Regions from separate parts of the Enterococcus mundtii genome, predicted to be linked through region 2. Evidence: a T-box and tRNA genes for the amino acid it is inferred to sense, from the RefSeq annotation. Region 2 holds a T-box; the other holds one or more tRNA genes.
The links. A T-box is a leader RNA that pairs with one kind of tRNA and senses whether it is charged. The one in region 2 lies ahead of leuS (leucine--tRNA ligase), so its partner is inferred to be a tRNA-Leu.

Region 1: it encodes a tRNA-Leu, which carries the amino acid that the T-box ahead of leuS (leucine--tRNA ligase) is inferred to sense. The anticodon was not compared.

What each region holds. Positions count from the first base shown of each region.
Region 1 covers NZ_CP018061.1:1,079,068-1,086,948, forward strand. Annotated here, with positions in the region: gene EM4838_RS05340 (hypothetical protein) at 1-115, shown strand, start outside; gene apf (aggregation-promoting factor) at 229-843, opposite strand; gene EM4838_RS05350 (DUF378 domain-containing protein) at 1,244-1,456, opposite strand; gene EM4838_RS05355 (GumC domain-containing protein) at 1,667-2,359, shown strand; gene EM4838_RS05360 (hypothetical protein) at 2,457-2,732, shown strand; tRNA gene EM4838_RS16460 (tRNA-Leu) at 2,879-2,961, opposite strand; gene EM4838_RS16575 (hypothetical protein) at 3,026-3,187, shown strand; gene EM4838_RS05365 (pyridoxal phosphate-dependent aminotransferase) at 3,322-4,539, shown strand; gene EM4838_RS05370 (helix-turn-helix domain-containing protein) at 4,975-5,811, shown strand; gene nagA (N-acetylglucosamine-6-phosphate deacetylase) at 5,886-7,034, shown strand; gene EM4838_RS05380 (MerR family transcriptional regulator) at 7,116-7,881, opposite strand, start outside.
Region 2 covers NZ_CP018061.1:2,784,554-2,792,434, reverse strand. Annotated here, with positions in the region: gene EM4838_RS12995 (LysM peptidoglycan-binding domain-containing protein) at 1-2,018, shown strand, start outside; T-box leader at 2,089-2,301, shown strand; gene leuS (leucine--tRNA ligase) at 2,392-4,806, shown strand; gene EM4838_RS12985 (hypothetical protein) at 5,390-7,881, shown strand, end outside.

The DNA of each region.
Region 1 (7,881 bases), 1.7 Mb from region 2:
TTTTGAGAATCTACCTGATGCTGGCAGTCATGATGTTAGAATTTTATACAATATTTATAACGAAGAAAAATTGGTCAATACAACAACGATCGATGGTACAATCAATATTAGTTGATCGCTGATTGAAGTTAACATAAATAAAAAATGGAAGGCTCAGAAAATAGATAATCTATTTTCGAGCCTTCCATTTTTTATTTATTTAGCTTTTAACTCAATGTTAAATCGTTCTTAGTACCAACCGTTAGCTAACCAGAAAGCTTGTGCCGCTTCCCAAGAGCCATAACGAGAGGCAACATATTGTTCTGCTACTCTTTCTTGATTGGCAGCAGAGTAGTCACCGTTCAAGTAAGAAGAGTCTAATTGGTAACGGCCGATATAGCGTCCGTTTGTTGCTGTGTAAGAACCGCTAGATTCTTTTTGTGCGATCCATTCTTTGGCATCGTTCGTACCAGTTGAAACAGCTACTTCAGTAGCAGGTGCTTGTTCCACAACTGGCGCTTCTTCTACTACAGGAGCTTGTTCCACTACAGGTGTTTCCACAACTGGAGCTGTTTCTTGAACAGGTTCTACAGGCGCTTGAGTAGCGACAGGAGCAGCTGCTTGTTCACCAGTAGGAATAGTTAATTCTTGACCTGAAAAGATCAGGTGAATGTTTGAGATTGAGTTCGCTTCGGCAATTGTTTGGATCAAGGAGTTGTCACCAACGTATTTTTGAGAAATCGTTGATAAAGTATCACCTGATTGAACAGTGTAGGCTTCGTCTGCGTGTGCAGAAGTACCCATAAATAATGCAGCGCCGGCGGCCAAAGTTGTTCCAAAAAGAATAGTTTTAAGTGATTTCATGAAAGATCTCCTTCGTATTTTAAAAAGTTATTTTGATTAGCTGTTTTCGCTAACGAGTAATACTTTACCATGATGAGACATTTCATAGGTGATAAAAACGTAACAGTTTATGACAAAGCTACCTTTTTTGTAATATTTAACGAAACATATGTAACCGAAAAACGCTTTCTTTCCTTTAATTAAAAGAATGTATGTTCTCGTTTTTTGATAAGAAAAATTAGTTAAGAAAATATTAAGCGGGCAATAAATATGTTTTTTCTATTGTAGAAGATAAAATGGCTGGATATCAATCAATCATAATAGCTATTCTTAAGTCTATAGACGACAATACGAAGAAGTTAATCAATAAAAAAACATGGAGCAAATGTTTGCCCCATGTTCTAAAAAAATCAAATCCCAATTATTGATGTTCTACACGATTGGAGATCATTGGAAAGAATTTCAAACAATAAATAGCACAAATCCCAACAATAATATATATAGCTTTAGCTAAAATAGTCGTAGAGCCGCCTGCAATCGTCGCAACTAAATCAAATTCTAATAAACCGACTAATAACCAGTTCAATCCTCCAACAATCAACAATGTTAAAGCAATCATATCTAAAGTTTTCATTGAAATTACCCCTTTCCTATATGACATACTATTATTATAAAACAATTAAAGAATTTGTACTAAAATATTGCCTGTAATTTAATTTATAGTCCTTTCATTTCAACGTTTTATAGAATTTGAAAATTAAAAATAGATATGTCTTGACAATAGATAAGTAAAAGATTAGATTTAGCTGGTTATAAAATAATAATATTTATTAAGGAGAAGAACATGAAAAAAAAATGGATGATTACTGGATTGATTGCATTGTTGCTAGGGGGGATTGGTTATACAGGCACACGGTTTGCAGGAGAAGTTTTATTCTGGGGTGGGGAATCTGATATCACTAAGATCAACGAAAATTTAGAAAAACTTGATCAACAGTTAACAAACCATAACCAAAAAATCACTGACTTGAATAGTCAATTAGCAATAAAAAATCAAGATCTTCAAAACATACAAACAAAAGCGCAAGAATACCAAACAAAGATCACTGACTTGGAAACGCAAAAAAGCCAATTGGTTGCTGAACATGCAAATTTACAAAACCAATTAACCAGTAAAGAAAACCAACTAAATGACAAACAAATCGAGATTAACAATAAGATCAATGAAATCACTCAAAAAATAAACGAAATCAACACCCTAAATAGTCAATGGAATACTAGACTCCAAGAGATTCAGGGCAAATATACAGAGATGCAAAGTACTGTCAATCAGTTAAACGAGCAAATCAACCAATTAAATCGAGAAAAAACAAATTTACAAACTGATTTAGCAACCACGAAGAAACAATTAGAAACTATTTCAGCAGAAAATAGTAATTTGAGAAGTTATATCGCACAATTAGAAAAAGCGAGAAACGATGCAAAGCAAACGGCGGAAAAATCTCAACAAATCGTTGATCGCCAAGTGAATAAGTAGACGTTAAAGATACTTTTTTTAGAGTTGTTTTTTCAAGGAAAATCACTTGAAAAACGGAACGTTTGTTCGTATAATGGTGATGAGGGGAGAGATGACAATGGAAAGAAAATATGGCACGGTCTCAAAAATCAGAACGATCAAACTAGGGGAACGACCACTGATCCGTTTTACTTTAGGGTCAGAGAATTGCTTGATTGCTAATCATAGTCTTAATTTTATTGCCGATGTCGATGAAGGAATGAAGATATTTGTGAAAGGCTACTATAATAACCGTAAGCAATTTGTCGTCAAAGACTACACGGTATTAGAAAAACCAAACATTGTTGTCGCTTTTGAAAATAGTCTCTTCCCTAAACAGAAGATCATCAAATGAGAGAACAAAAACAATGTTTGATAGCAATGACGAATGGATTACTCTTATATAGGTAGAAAAAAATGTAAATTGACTCGTTGAACTGCCTTGTTTTTCAAATAAAAACAAAAAAACTCATGGCATAAACCATGAGTTTTACTTATTTATGCAGACGATGGGATTTGAACCCACACGAGCTTGCGCTCACAAGACCCTCAATCTTGCATGTCTGCCGTTCCATCACGTCTGCAAGAAACAACACTTTAATCATAGCGAGTAACGAAATAGATGTCAAGATATGAAAGAGGAAAATCATGAATAAATATGATGGAGAATTTTCCATTTTAGGAATGGTGGCAGGCATGATCATTGGATCAGCATTCGGACAATTGATCATGGGGATATTCTTAGGTGTGATCATTGGGATCGCTATGGATTGGGCAGCAAATCTTTGGAACGATCGACATGAAAGATAAAAGTAAAAAAAGTTGATTTTCATCTAGGATTTTTTTAAAACGGTGGCAAAAACCAGATGAATGGAGTATGATATGGAAATAAATAGGTATAATCAGAAATTTCTAACTTTTTTGAAACGAGGGATTGGATCACTATGAGAGAATTTGAAAAATCCAACAAATTAGAAGGCGTAAGTTACGATGTCCGGGGACCGGTTCTTGAAGAAGCAGAGCGAATGCAAGAAGAGGGCATCAGTATTTTAAAATTGAATACGGGAAATCCAGCACCATTTGGATTTGAGGCACCAAATGAAGTGATCCGTGATTTGATCATGAATGCTAGAGATTCAGAAGGCTATTCGGATTCAAAAGGGATTTTTTCTGCACGAAAAGCGATTGAACAGTATTGTCAATTGAAAAAATTTCCAAATGTGACGATCAATGATATCTATACTGGTAATGGGGTCAGTGAGCTGATCACGATGTGTATGCAAGGGCTACTGGACAATGGCGATGAAGTATTAGTGCCAATGCCAGATTATCCTTTATGGACAGCTTCTGTTTCTTTGGCTGGAGGAAAACCAGTTCATTATGTATGCGATGAACAAGCCGAATGGTATCCAGATATTGAGGATATCAAATCCAAAGTTACTAGCCGAACAAAGGCAATCGTGATCATCAATCCTAATAACCCAACAGGAGCTTTATATCCGAAAGAGTTATTAGAAGAAATCGTGAAAATCGCACGAGAACATCAATTGATCATTTATTCAGACGAAATCTATGATCGTTTAGTGATGGACGGCTTAGAGCATATCCCGATTGCGACTTTAGCACCTGATCTATTCGTTGTCACATTGAATGGCCTATCTAAATCACATCGTGTGGCGGGATTCCGTGTCGGCTGGATGGTGTTGAGTGGTGACAAATCAAATGTAAAAGGCTATATCGAAGGGTTGAATATGCTTTCCTCTATGCGTCTTTGTTCAAATGTCCTGTCACAACAAATCATCCAAACTGCATTAGGTGGCTACCAAAGTGTGGATGAATTGTTATTGCCAGGTGGACGGATCTACGAACAAAGAGAATACATCTATAATGCAATCAACGATATCCCTGGATTATCAGCAGTTAAACCGAAAGCAGCATTTTATATCTTTCCAAAAATCGATACGAAACGCTTTAATATTACCAATGATGAGCAATTCGTATTAGATTTTCTACACGAGCATAAGATTTTACTGGTTCACGGAGGCGGTTTTAACTGGCCTGATCCAGACCACTTTCGAATCGTTTACTTACCAAAATTAGACGATCTAAAAGTAACGGCGAAAAAAATGCGTGAATTCCTGACAACCTACCAACAAAGATAGGAAATGTCATATTTTGGCTGTTGTGCGTGTGTATTAAGTAGGTAGTTTTAAGCGCAAGCGAGTAACTGACGGGACAAATCAAGATTTTATGAAGTAAGTGAATCACTATAAAAATTGGAATCAACGATTCTTATAGGCGTTTGCTTACTTCACTAAATCAACCGTTTTTGTCTGGGGTTTATTCTCACTTAACACCTGCAATAACCATTTTCGAGTAATAGCCAACGAGTAGTAAAAACGATGTGATTGGCAAGTTTTTTTATAAAGTAAATACGACTTCACCTAAAAGCCGTCCGGATACCGAGGCGTTTTTTTAATGTCAATTTTTGAAAAATGATTCGTTGCTATTGGACTTTTCTTGAAGTTTACAAAGTAGTCAAGTACAATACATGTAGTCATGCGAATACGCATATTTTTTTTGAGAGGGGGATACTTATGGAAGCATTAGTCGATTCCTTTGGTACGATCATCAAAGAAATCCGAAAAGAACAAAAAATGACTCAACAAATGCTTTCACAAGGCATTTGTTCTCAAAGTGTGCTAAGTAGAATCGAAAATAACGAAGAGTTACCAAATGTATTAGTGATGGCCCAAATCTGTCACAGGCTTGGTGTAACGATCGATTATGTAATGAACTTATCCAAGGACAAGATGCGAGCAGCAACTAGACAGTTTGATCTTCTGGACCTTTACTTTTTAAAAAGAGATTATCGTAAATTAGAACAAGAACTAAAATCAGCGAAGGTGACAGAGAATCTCTATTCAGCTGAGGATTTTCAACGGTATTATTATTATTTAGGTGTTTGTGAATTTACATTAAGGAAAAACCTAGTAAAGGCACTTAGTTACTTGAAAGAAGCATTGACTTACTCCAGCCAAAAAGATCGGACACATGTCTGTGATATCGAGATCCAATTGATCAGCTGTATTGGTAAAGTCTATGGGGTTGCAGGGAGAAGTACAGAAGCAAGATATTATTTAAGTCGTAGTGTCCAACTCTTGCATGATACGATCAACGAGCACAACAAAAGCGAATTGACGCAGATTTTTTATAATTATGGTAGTTTTCTATTTCATCAAGGAGAACGCCAAGCAGCTCTTGAACAAGTGAATCAAGGGATTCGTTGGGCACAAGAAAAAAATAGCTATTATTATTTAAATGATTTATTTATTCTAAAAAGTTTGATCTACAAACAGCAAAATGAACTATCAAAAGCATTGTTTTATGAAGAATTAGCTCAAGCAGTAAAAAAGATTGCTAAAAGTATATAAATGGTGTAGACCATTCTTGACTTCTTTCGTAAATAAGAGTAATTTAAAGGTAGATCATCAAAGGAGAGAATAGAATGAGAACTTATATCTATGCTGACAAATTCTTTTTAGCATCTGGTGTGAAAAACACTGGATATCTTGAAATCACTGATGGGCTTTTTGGCGAATATCTTTCAGAAAAACCAACAGGTGAAGTAACGATCATTGATCAAAGCGGTAAATGGATCGCCCCTGGACTTGTAGACACACATATTCATGGGTTTATGAATCACGATGTTATGGATAATGACGCAGAAGGAATCAAAGCCATGTCAGAAGGCTTATTATCTTGTGGGGTAACTGCCTTTTTACCTACAACATTAACCTCTAGTAAAGAACGTCTAAAAGATGTGGCAGAGACGATTGGAAAAATGTACCATGAAGCTCCTGGCGCTAAAATCAAAGGGATCTATTTTGAAGGACCATTCTTTACAGAAGAGCATAAAGGCGCGCAAAACCCAAGTTATTTTGGCGACCCCGATCTGGCAGTCTTCAATGAATGGCAAGAAGCTTCAGGCGGATTGATCAAAAAAATCGCATTAGCACCAGAACGCGCAGGTGTGGAAGAATTTGTAAAACAAGTAACAGATGAAGGCGTTGTCGTTGCTTTAGGTCATAGTAATGCAACGATCAATGAAGCACAAGCAGCTGTTGAAGCAGGTGCAAGTGTATTTGTTCATGCGTTTAACGGGATGCGCGGCTTGAACCATCGTGAGCCAGGTATGGTCGGTGCGTTATTATCATTGGATCACGTATTTTCTGAGTTGATTTGTGACGGTCACCATGTCCACCCAAATGCAGCACAGATCCTGATGGAAAAAGCAGGACATGAACATGTGGCTTTGATCACGGATTGCATGATGGCTGGTGGGATGCCTGATGGTAACTACAATTTAGGTGAGTTCCCAGTAGTCGTAAAAGATGGAACGGCTCGCTTAGAATCTGGAAATCTAGCTGGAAGTATCCTAAGATTAAAAGAAGCAATCAAAAATGTCGTAGATTGGGGCTTAGCTACACCAGAACAAGCAATCATGATGGCTACGTACGTTCCTGCAGTTAGCTGTAAGATCGACGATACATGTGGAAAGATTGCTAAAGGAAGAGATGCTGATTTCATCGTCTTGAATCCTGACATGACCTTAGATGCCACCTATTTAGATGGTGTTGAACGTTATCATGCGTAAAAAAGCATAAATGAACAGCCAAAAGGAAGAAGCAACTCGTAGCTTTACTCTCTTTTGGCTGTTTTTTAGATAAATAGTTGGTTATTGGATCAATACTTCTAAGCGTGTAATAAATTCATTCTGGTCATTGGTTTCATGGAAATCTACGAGATAGAGTTCATAAAATGGACTTTTTAATTCTAATTGATGTGTTTGTGCATATTTTTTTATTTCTTGAATGCCTGTGACTTGTTGCTCGTAGGCTCCTTGGTAAGTGTAGGTCAAGTATTTCCCGGATGGTAACGTGGACACCTCGTTGATCAAAGAGGCAGTTTCTGGATAGAAATAAAAGACTTGATAGGCAAAAGGATCTGACTCTTCATGTAAGATACTTCCAAATAAATTTTGATTGTTGGCACTGAGGTGTTTCTCATGCTTTTTATGCAGCTGTTTCAATGCGTAATCGACATCATCGCTATTCGTCATTTCATCGTCTTTGATTACTTGACGTAACGGATGTTCCATCACGATCGGTTGATTGAATGGAGTATCTTCCACTTCATAGATCAACTGTAAGCGATCATCTAATAAGGAGATTTTTTCTTTTGATTCAGCAATCAAACGATGCAAGGAGTCTATTTCAAATCGTAAAAGTTTTTTTGTTCGATCAATATTTTTATTATTCAGGTATTCGACAATCTCAGGCAAAGAAACATCAAAATATCGCAGATCGCGAATCGTATTTAGTTGTTCTAATTCTTTGTACGAATAATTTCGATAACCGTTATCGTCATAATCTGGTTGGATCAAACCGATTTTTTCATAGTAACGTAAAGTATGTGGGGTAATATCATATAATTTTGCTAAT
Region 2 (7,881 bases):
AACGCAGACGTCTGGAACAAGCAAAGCGTTACCGTAAAGTAAAGCGAAGTGCGGCAATCGTCGGAACCGCAATGGTGGGCTGTTCAGCTGTCGCACCAGTATTACAATCAGTCGCTGTCAATGCGGATGAAACACCGATCCAAATGAACTCTCGGATCAATACCGCTGCATTTATCACAGAAATTGCCACATTTGCACAACCGATCGCAAACGCGAATGATTTGTATGCTTCAGTAATGATCGCTCAAGCAGTCGTCGAAAGTGGTTGGGGTGGCAGTACATTATCACGTGCACCGTATCATAACTTATTTGGGATCAAAGGAAGCTACCAAGGACAAACTGTTTATATGGACACGCTTGAATTCTTGAACAACCAATGGGTGACGAAAAAAGAACCTTTCCGTCAATATCCTTCTTTCGCAGAGTCTTTTAGTGACAATGCCTATGTACTTAGAAATACTTCATTTGGTAATGGCTACTACTATGCAGGTGCTTGGAAGAGTAATACTCGTTCTTATACGGATGCTACTGCCCATTTGACAGGACGCTATGCGACGGACCCAAGTTATGCGACAAAATTAAACAATCTTATCATGACGTATGGCTTGACTAAATATGACACACCAGCAACTGGAAATGCAGGCGGTGGTGCGACTACTGGCGGCGGCAATACGATCAATACAGGGAACACAGGAAGTACAAATACAGGAAGCACCAACACTGGAAGCACGAATACAGGAAATACTAGTGGAAGTACGACTACTGGTTCAACGACGTACACAGTAAAATCAGGTGATTCTGTTTGGGGCATCTCAAATGCTCATGGCATCTCAATGGCGCAATTGATCGAATGGAATAATATTAAAAATAATTTTGTTTATCCAGGACAAAAGTTGACGATCAAAGGTGGTACAGCTGGCGGTTCTTCAACAACAAATTCAGGAAACAATACAGCTTCTACAGGTAGCAGTTCTGCTGGAACAACAACAAACAATTCGTCCGGTACGCGTTATACAGTCAAAGCAGGTGACTCTGTTTGGGGTATCTCGAATGCCCACGGCATCTCAATGGCACAATTGATCCAATGGAATAATATCAAGAATAATTTTGTTTATCCAGGACAAAGCTTGATCGTTTCTAATGGTGGGTCTGCTTCTGTAAATACACCATCGACACCAAGCACAACACCATCAACACCAAGTACAGGTGCTTCAGTTTCTGGTGCAAAATATACGGTCAAAGCAGGTGATTCTGTCTGGGGTGTGTCTCATGCCCATGGCATCTCAATGGCACAGTTGATCCAATGGAACAACATCAAGAACAACTTTATTTACCCAGGACAACAGTTGGTTGTTTCAAATGGTGGCGCATCAAGCACTGCATCAAGCACTGCATCAACGAATCCAGCACCTTCAACAACGACGAATAATCCAACGACTTCAAACACAGCAAGCCAAGGCTCAGGCACCTACACGGTCAAAGCAGGGGAATCTGTGTGGAGCGTCGCAAATAAAAATGGGATCTCAATGAACCAATTGATTGAATGGAACAATATCAAAAATAACTTCATCTACCCAGGTCAAAAGCTGATTGTAAAAGGCGGTAGTACAGCGGCGCCAACATCTACACCGACAACAACACCGGCAGCTGCTCCAAGCACGCCGAATACGTCAGCAGCAACGAACACATCAACGTCTGGTGATACGATCTATACGGTCAAAGCAGGTGAATCCGTTTGGGGTGTAGCTGACAAACACGGCATCACGATGGATCAACTGATCGAATGGAACAATATCAAAAACAATTTCATCTATCCAGGCCAAAAAGTGGTCGTGAAAAAAGGAAATACAACAGCAGCACCTACGTCTAATGATGGCAAACGTTACACAGTCAAAGCAGGTGAATCCGTTTGGGGTGTAGCTGATAGCCATGGCATCTCAATGACGCAATTGATTGAGTGGAACAACATCAAAAATAACTTTATCTACCCAGGTCAAAGTTTGATCGTTGCAAAATAATCGTTCTAACTGAAATAATAGTTGATTGATTCAATAATATTTGTTACTATGAAGCTACTAAAAATTTAGTTGATCAACGTTTGAAAAGGAAGTAGTAAAAAGTCGAAAGTTTTAGAGAGCACATGGTTGGTGAAAATGTGTACGGACGCTTTTGAACTCGCCTTTGAGTTGCACCTGCTGAACAGTTCTCCCAGTAAGCAGAGGCGGTGACGACCGTTACAACGTTCAAGGCCTTGTTCAGTAAGGCAAAATTAGGTGGTACCACGTAGATTACGTCCTATAAAAAGAGCAATCTTTTTATAGGATTTTTTTGTTTTTCAAGGCCAGCTTCTAAAAGAGAAACAGATCATTACATCAAAATAGGGGGTTCAAGATGAGCTATAATCACAAAGAAATTGAAAAAAAATGGCAAAAATATTGGGCAAAAAATAACACCTTTAATACGCATGATGAACCAGGTAAACCAAAATTCTATGCGTTGGATATGTTTCCATATCCATCAGGACAAGGTCTGCATGTTGGGCATCCAGAAGGCTATACAGCAACAGATATCCTAGCTCGTTTCAAACGTAGTCAAGGCTTCAACGTGTTACATCCAATGGGGTGGGATGCATTTGGACTACCGGCAGAGCAATACGCATTGGACACAGGCAATGACCCTGCAGAATTTACGCAAAAAAATATTGAAACCTTCCGTCGCCAAATCAATTCACTTGGTTTTAGTTACGATTGGAATCGTGAAGTCAACACAACAGATCCTGAGTACTACAAATGGACTCAATGGATTTTTACTAAATTATACGAAAAAGGCTTAGCCTATGAAGCAGAAGTAGCCGTGAACTGGGTACCTGAACTAGGCACCGTGATCTCAAACGAAGAAGTGATCGACGGCAAAAGTGAACGTGGTGGCTATGATGTCATCCGTAAACCAATGCGTCAATGGATGCTGAAAATCACCGCTTATGCAGATCGTTTGATCGATGACCTAGAGCTTGTGGATTGGCCCGAAAGCATCAAAGAAATGCAACGTAACTGGATCGGTCGTTCAGTCGGAGCAAATGTCACGTTTAAAGTGGCTGGCACAGACAAAGAATATACGGTCTTTACCACACGTCCAGATACGTTATTTGGGGCAACCTACTCTGTGCTAGCACCAGAGCTAGACTTAGTTCGTGAGATCACAACTCCAGAACAAAAAGAAGCAGTCGAAGCGTATATCGCAGAAACAGCGAAAAAATCAGATCTTAAACGAACAGATCTTGCTAAAGAAAAAACAGGTGTATTTACAGGTGCGTATGCGATCAACCCAGTAAATGGCAAGGAAATCCCTATCTGGATCGCTGATTATGTGTTAGCTTCTTATGGCACAGGTGCGATCATGGCAGTACCGGCACATGATGAACGTGATTACGAGTTTGCACAAACGTTTGATCTAGAAATCTTACCAGTCATCGAAGGTGGAGATACTTCAGCAGCTGCCTACACAGAAGATGGTGCGCATATCAATTCTGATTTCTTGAACGGATTGAATAAAGAAGAAGCCATCGATGCGATGAATCAATGGTTGGAAGAACATGGCGTTGGGAAAAAAGAAGTCAGCTATCGCTTGCGTGATTGGTTGTTTTCTCGTCAACGTTATTGGGGAGAACCAATCCCAATCATCCATTGGGAAGACGGCACAGTGACAACTGTATCAGAAGAAGAATTACCACTACGTTTACCAAAAACAAGCAATATCCAACCAAGTGGAACAGGGGAGTCACCATTAGCAAACATTGACGAGTGGGTCAATGTCGTTGATCCTGAAACAGGTAAAAAAGGCCGTCGTGAAACGAATACGATGCCACAATGGGCAGGAAGCTCATGGTATTACCTACGCTATATCGATCCACATAATAAAAAAGAATTAGCTAACTATGAAAAACTAGAACGATGGTTACCAGTAGATATTTATATCGGTGGGGCAGAACATGCGGTACTTCACCTATTGTATGCTCGCTTCTGGCATAAATTCCTTTACGATATTGGCGTGGTACCAACAAAAGAGCCTTTTGAAAAATTGTTCAATCAAGGAATGATCCTTGGAGAAAACAACGAAAAAATGTCTAAATCTCGTGGCAATGTTGTCAATCCTGACGATGTCGTAGAAGCATATGGTGCGGACACGTTACGTCTCTACGAAATGTTCATGGGCCCATTAGACGCATCGATTGCTTGGAGTGAAAATGGCTTAGAAGGTAGCCGTAAATTCTTAGATCGTGTTTGGCGCTTGATCGTGGACGAAAACAATAAAATGCGTGATCGTATCACGACACTGAATGACGGTAAACTTGATAAAGTATACCACCAAACAGTTAAAAAAGTCACAGAAGATTACGAAAATCTACATTTCAATACAGCGATTTCTCAATTGATGGTCTTTGTCAATGAAGCATATAAAGTCGATGCCTTACCTTATGAATATATCGAAGGATTCGTACAATTACTTGCGCCGATCGCGCCACATATCGGCGAAGAGCTATGGGCGATCCTAGGCAATGAACAAGATCTTTCTTATGCACCATGGCCGACTTATGATGAAGCTGCTTTGATTGAAGATGAAGTAGAAGTCGTCTTCCAAATCAATGGAAAAGTTCGTGCAAAAGCCAGTGTTGCACGTGACTTATCAAAAGAAGAACTAGAAAAAACAGCGATGGACGATGATAGTATCAAAGAACAATTAGAAGGAAAAACAATCAGAAAAGTGATCGTGGTTCCAAATAAATTAGTCAACATCGTCGCAAATTAATAAGTAAGGACCAATAGAAAAAAGTAAAAACGAGATGCCACATTCTCATGAAAATCATTTGGATTTCATGAGAATGTGGTTTTTTTTATAAATTTCCATCTGAGGGAAATTTTATTATCAGTGATAATTTCATATTTTTACTCTATATAATAGTTATCCCTTTTTGTTCAAGGAATAGTAACTAATCTAGTGTAGACAAGTAAAAGGTAAAGTCGAAAAAAATAGTGATCAACTGGCGTTCACGTCTTGGGTGTTTTTTTACCTTGCTAACGGTAAAAAAAGATTTTATTAGTATTTTGAAATTATGGATAATATTTGTATGGCATTTGCATTATTATTTTTTGAGTTTTTTTTCATTTTTAGCGGGTTTGCACCATTGATTCCACATAAAAATCCTGCATAAACTCGCAATGATTTTTGCGAAGGTGCCTGAACTAACTACATACCTTTTATTTATAGCTGAACTTTGCAGAAAACTTACGATCGAGTAGCTCGTTTTAAACGATTACTTGTCTCAATCAGCTTATCCAAAAAGATAGATGATTACATGCATTGTCAAAAAATAAGAGAGGGGAGAGAATTTTTGAAAGCAAAAAAAATACGGATTATCGCTACCTCATTCCTATTGTTTCAACAGGCATTGCTACCTTCAGTGGTAATGGCAATAGAAAACGAGTCGATAGCTAATACAGAGATCATGGAAGAGCAGCCAGAAAGCCACTTATCTGAAGAAGCAACAGAGGTGGTCGAAGAACAAGCACCAATTACTCACGAAGAGCCTGAAGTAGTAGTGGAAACTCCTGAAGCTCCACCAGAAGTGGCAGAAGAAGTGCCACCGATGGAAGCACCTCCAGAAGCGCCAGCGACGGAGGAGACTATAGAGACGGTGGAAACACAAGAAGAAGTGCCACCACTTGATGAAAGTCCGCTATCTGCCCATTTGGGACGGCTGAATTTAACTGCACAGAACGTAGCAGAACTAACCAATCATGGGAGAAGCTCCTATATTCAAGCAGTCTTGCAAAATGCCATCAATCGAACCATTACTTTAGGCAACGAGGTGAATGCAACAGCGACTTTCTCTGTGACCGTACCGACACATTCAATGGTTCAGCGAGTAGGCAATAGTAATGGATGGATTTCTTCTATTGTCACGGATAGTCCTGCCGGAATGCCCGACGAATTTTACACACAGATGTATTATGGAAACCATTCGACTCACCGAAATACCTACACACTGACAAATATTTCGTCAAGTAACGCAGCGGTGAGTGTATCCGCTACTGTGACCGTCAATTCCAATTTTACATCAACGATCAATTTTACAGTTAGAAGAGTACAGGCGGCAAGTACGACCGTAGCGTTAGATGTCCGTGGAAATGTCGGTTTAGGTACGACAGGTGTTGCGACTCAGTTTACACACATTGCGACCCCAAGACATGTGATGAATCTTAGTTATACAGGGGAAACGATTGGACAATTGACAGTGAATGCGGAAGATGAGGGAGAAGAAGAGGAAGAAAAGGAAGAAGTCGGTGTTCATGAGAATGTGACGGTTCAGGCCACAAGAAATCAAACGTTGTCACAAGAAGTGATCCGAAGTTGGTTCCATACATTACCAGGTTCAGGAAATTGGCGTTTCTCCACGACAAGCCTTGGATCTGGTTGGTTTCCTGGTTATACTAATCAATTACCAGTTTATCTTATCAATAATTCCACTGGTGGGATCACACGATTTTGGACAAATGTGACGGTCGTAGACACTGAAGCACCTACAGGTATGGAAAAAACTGAATGGACAAATATTCAAGCAAATCGTCACCGAGATTTTAACCAGGAAGAATTACGTTCGGTTATAAATAATCTTCAAGATAATTGGTCTACGTTGAGTAATATTAGAATGGCATCTACAAGAAGCTTGATGGAATTAGAACCTAACTCCACTCATTTAATTAATCTAAATGCAACAGATGAAAGTGGAAATACACAAAATTTTTACGAAACAAGAATGCGTATTATAGACACATTAGCCCCTACAGGGACAGTGAAATCAGAAATAATCGATCTTTCTAATGTTGAAACAAGCATTCCCTCTCGTTCGGAAATCATGCAATTTTTGAATAATGATTTGGAGGACAATTGGACATTAAGAGATGAAATTATCGTCCAACTGTTAGACAGTAATGGGGAAGTTATCAATTTGCAAAATCTAGAACCATCAAATAGCGTTCATACAGGTTATATTCGTCTAGAAGATGAATTTGGGAATCAATCGGCGCTACAGGAAGTGAAATTTAATCTGAGAGATATCGAAGGACCAACAGCAAATGTCACGACTACGCCAGTAGATTTTGAAGCCACAAGAGTGAATGATTTGACAAAAGAAGACATTATGAAATTCTTTATCGATGATCCAGTGGATAATAGTACACCAACGGATCAAATCGATATTTCATTAATCGATAGTTCTGAGAATACAGTAAGTATCAGAAATGTTGCTCCGTCAATAACAAATGTCTATGACGCAGCAATCCGTCTAACTGATGAATTTGGTAATTTTCGTGATTTACCAGTTACGTATCGTGTAATAGATACAATATCTCCAGACGTTACGACCAATACAACTACTAGAGATTTACAAGCACGACGAATTGGCGGACTTGAACGCTCAGAGTTATTACCGTTTGTTGATTCGATGTCGGATAACTGGACCTTGAATGATGAGATTAAATTATCATTGCTTGACTCGCTGGGTACGGCTACTTCGATTGCTGGAGTAGCGCCTAACTTACTCCAAACATATACAGGATTTTTAAATGTAGAAGATGAAGCAGGCAATGCGAATAGAAATAAAATGATCAGTTATCGCGTAATTGATACACAAGCGCCGACAGGAAGTGCTAAAGGAACTTGGACAATTTTTGAAGCTAATCGTCATCGCGATTTTACCCAAGAAGAATTACGACTACTATTTCATAGTATTTCGGATAATTGGACATTACCAGAAAATATTCGATTAGAAAATCATCGTCATTTATATGTTTTATCTCCGAATGATCCAAATGGATACCATCC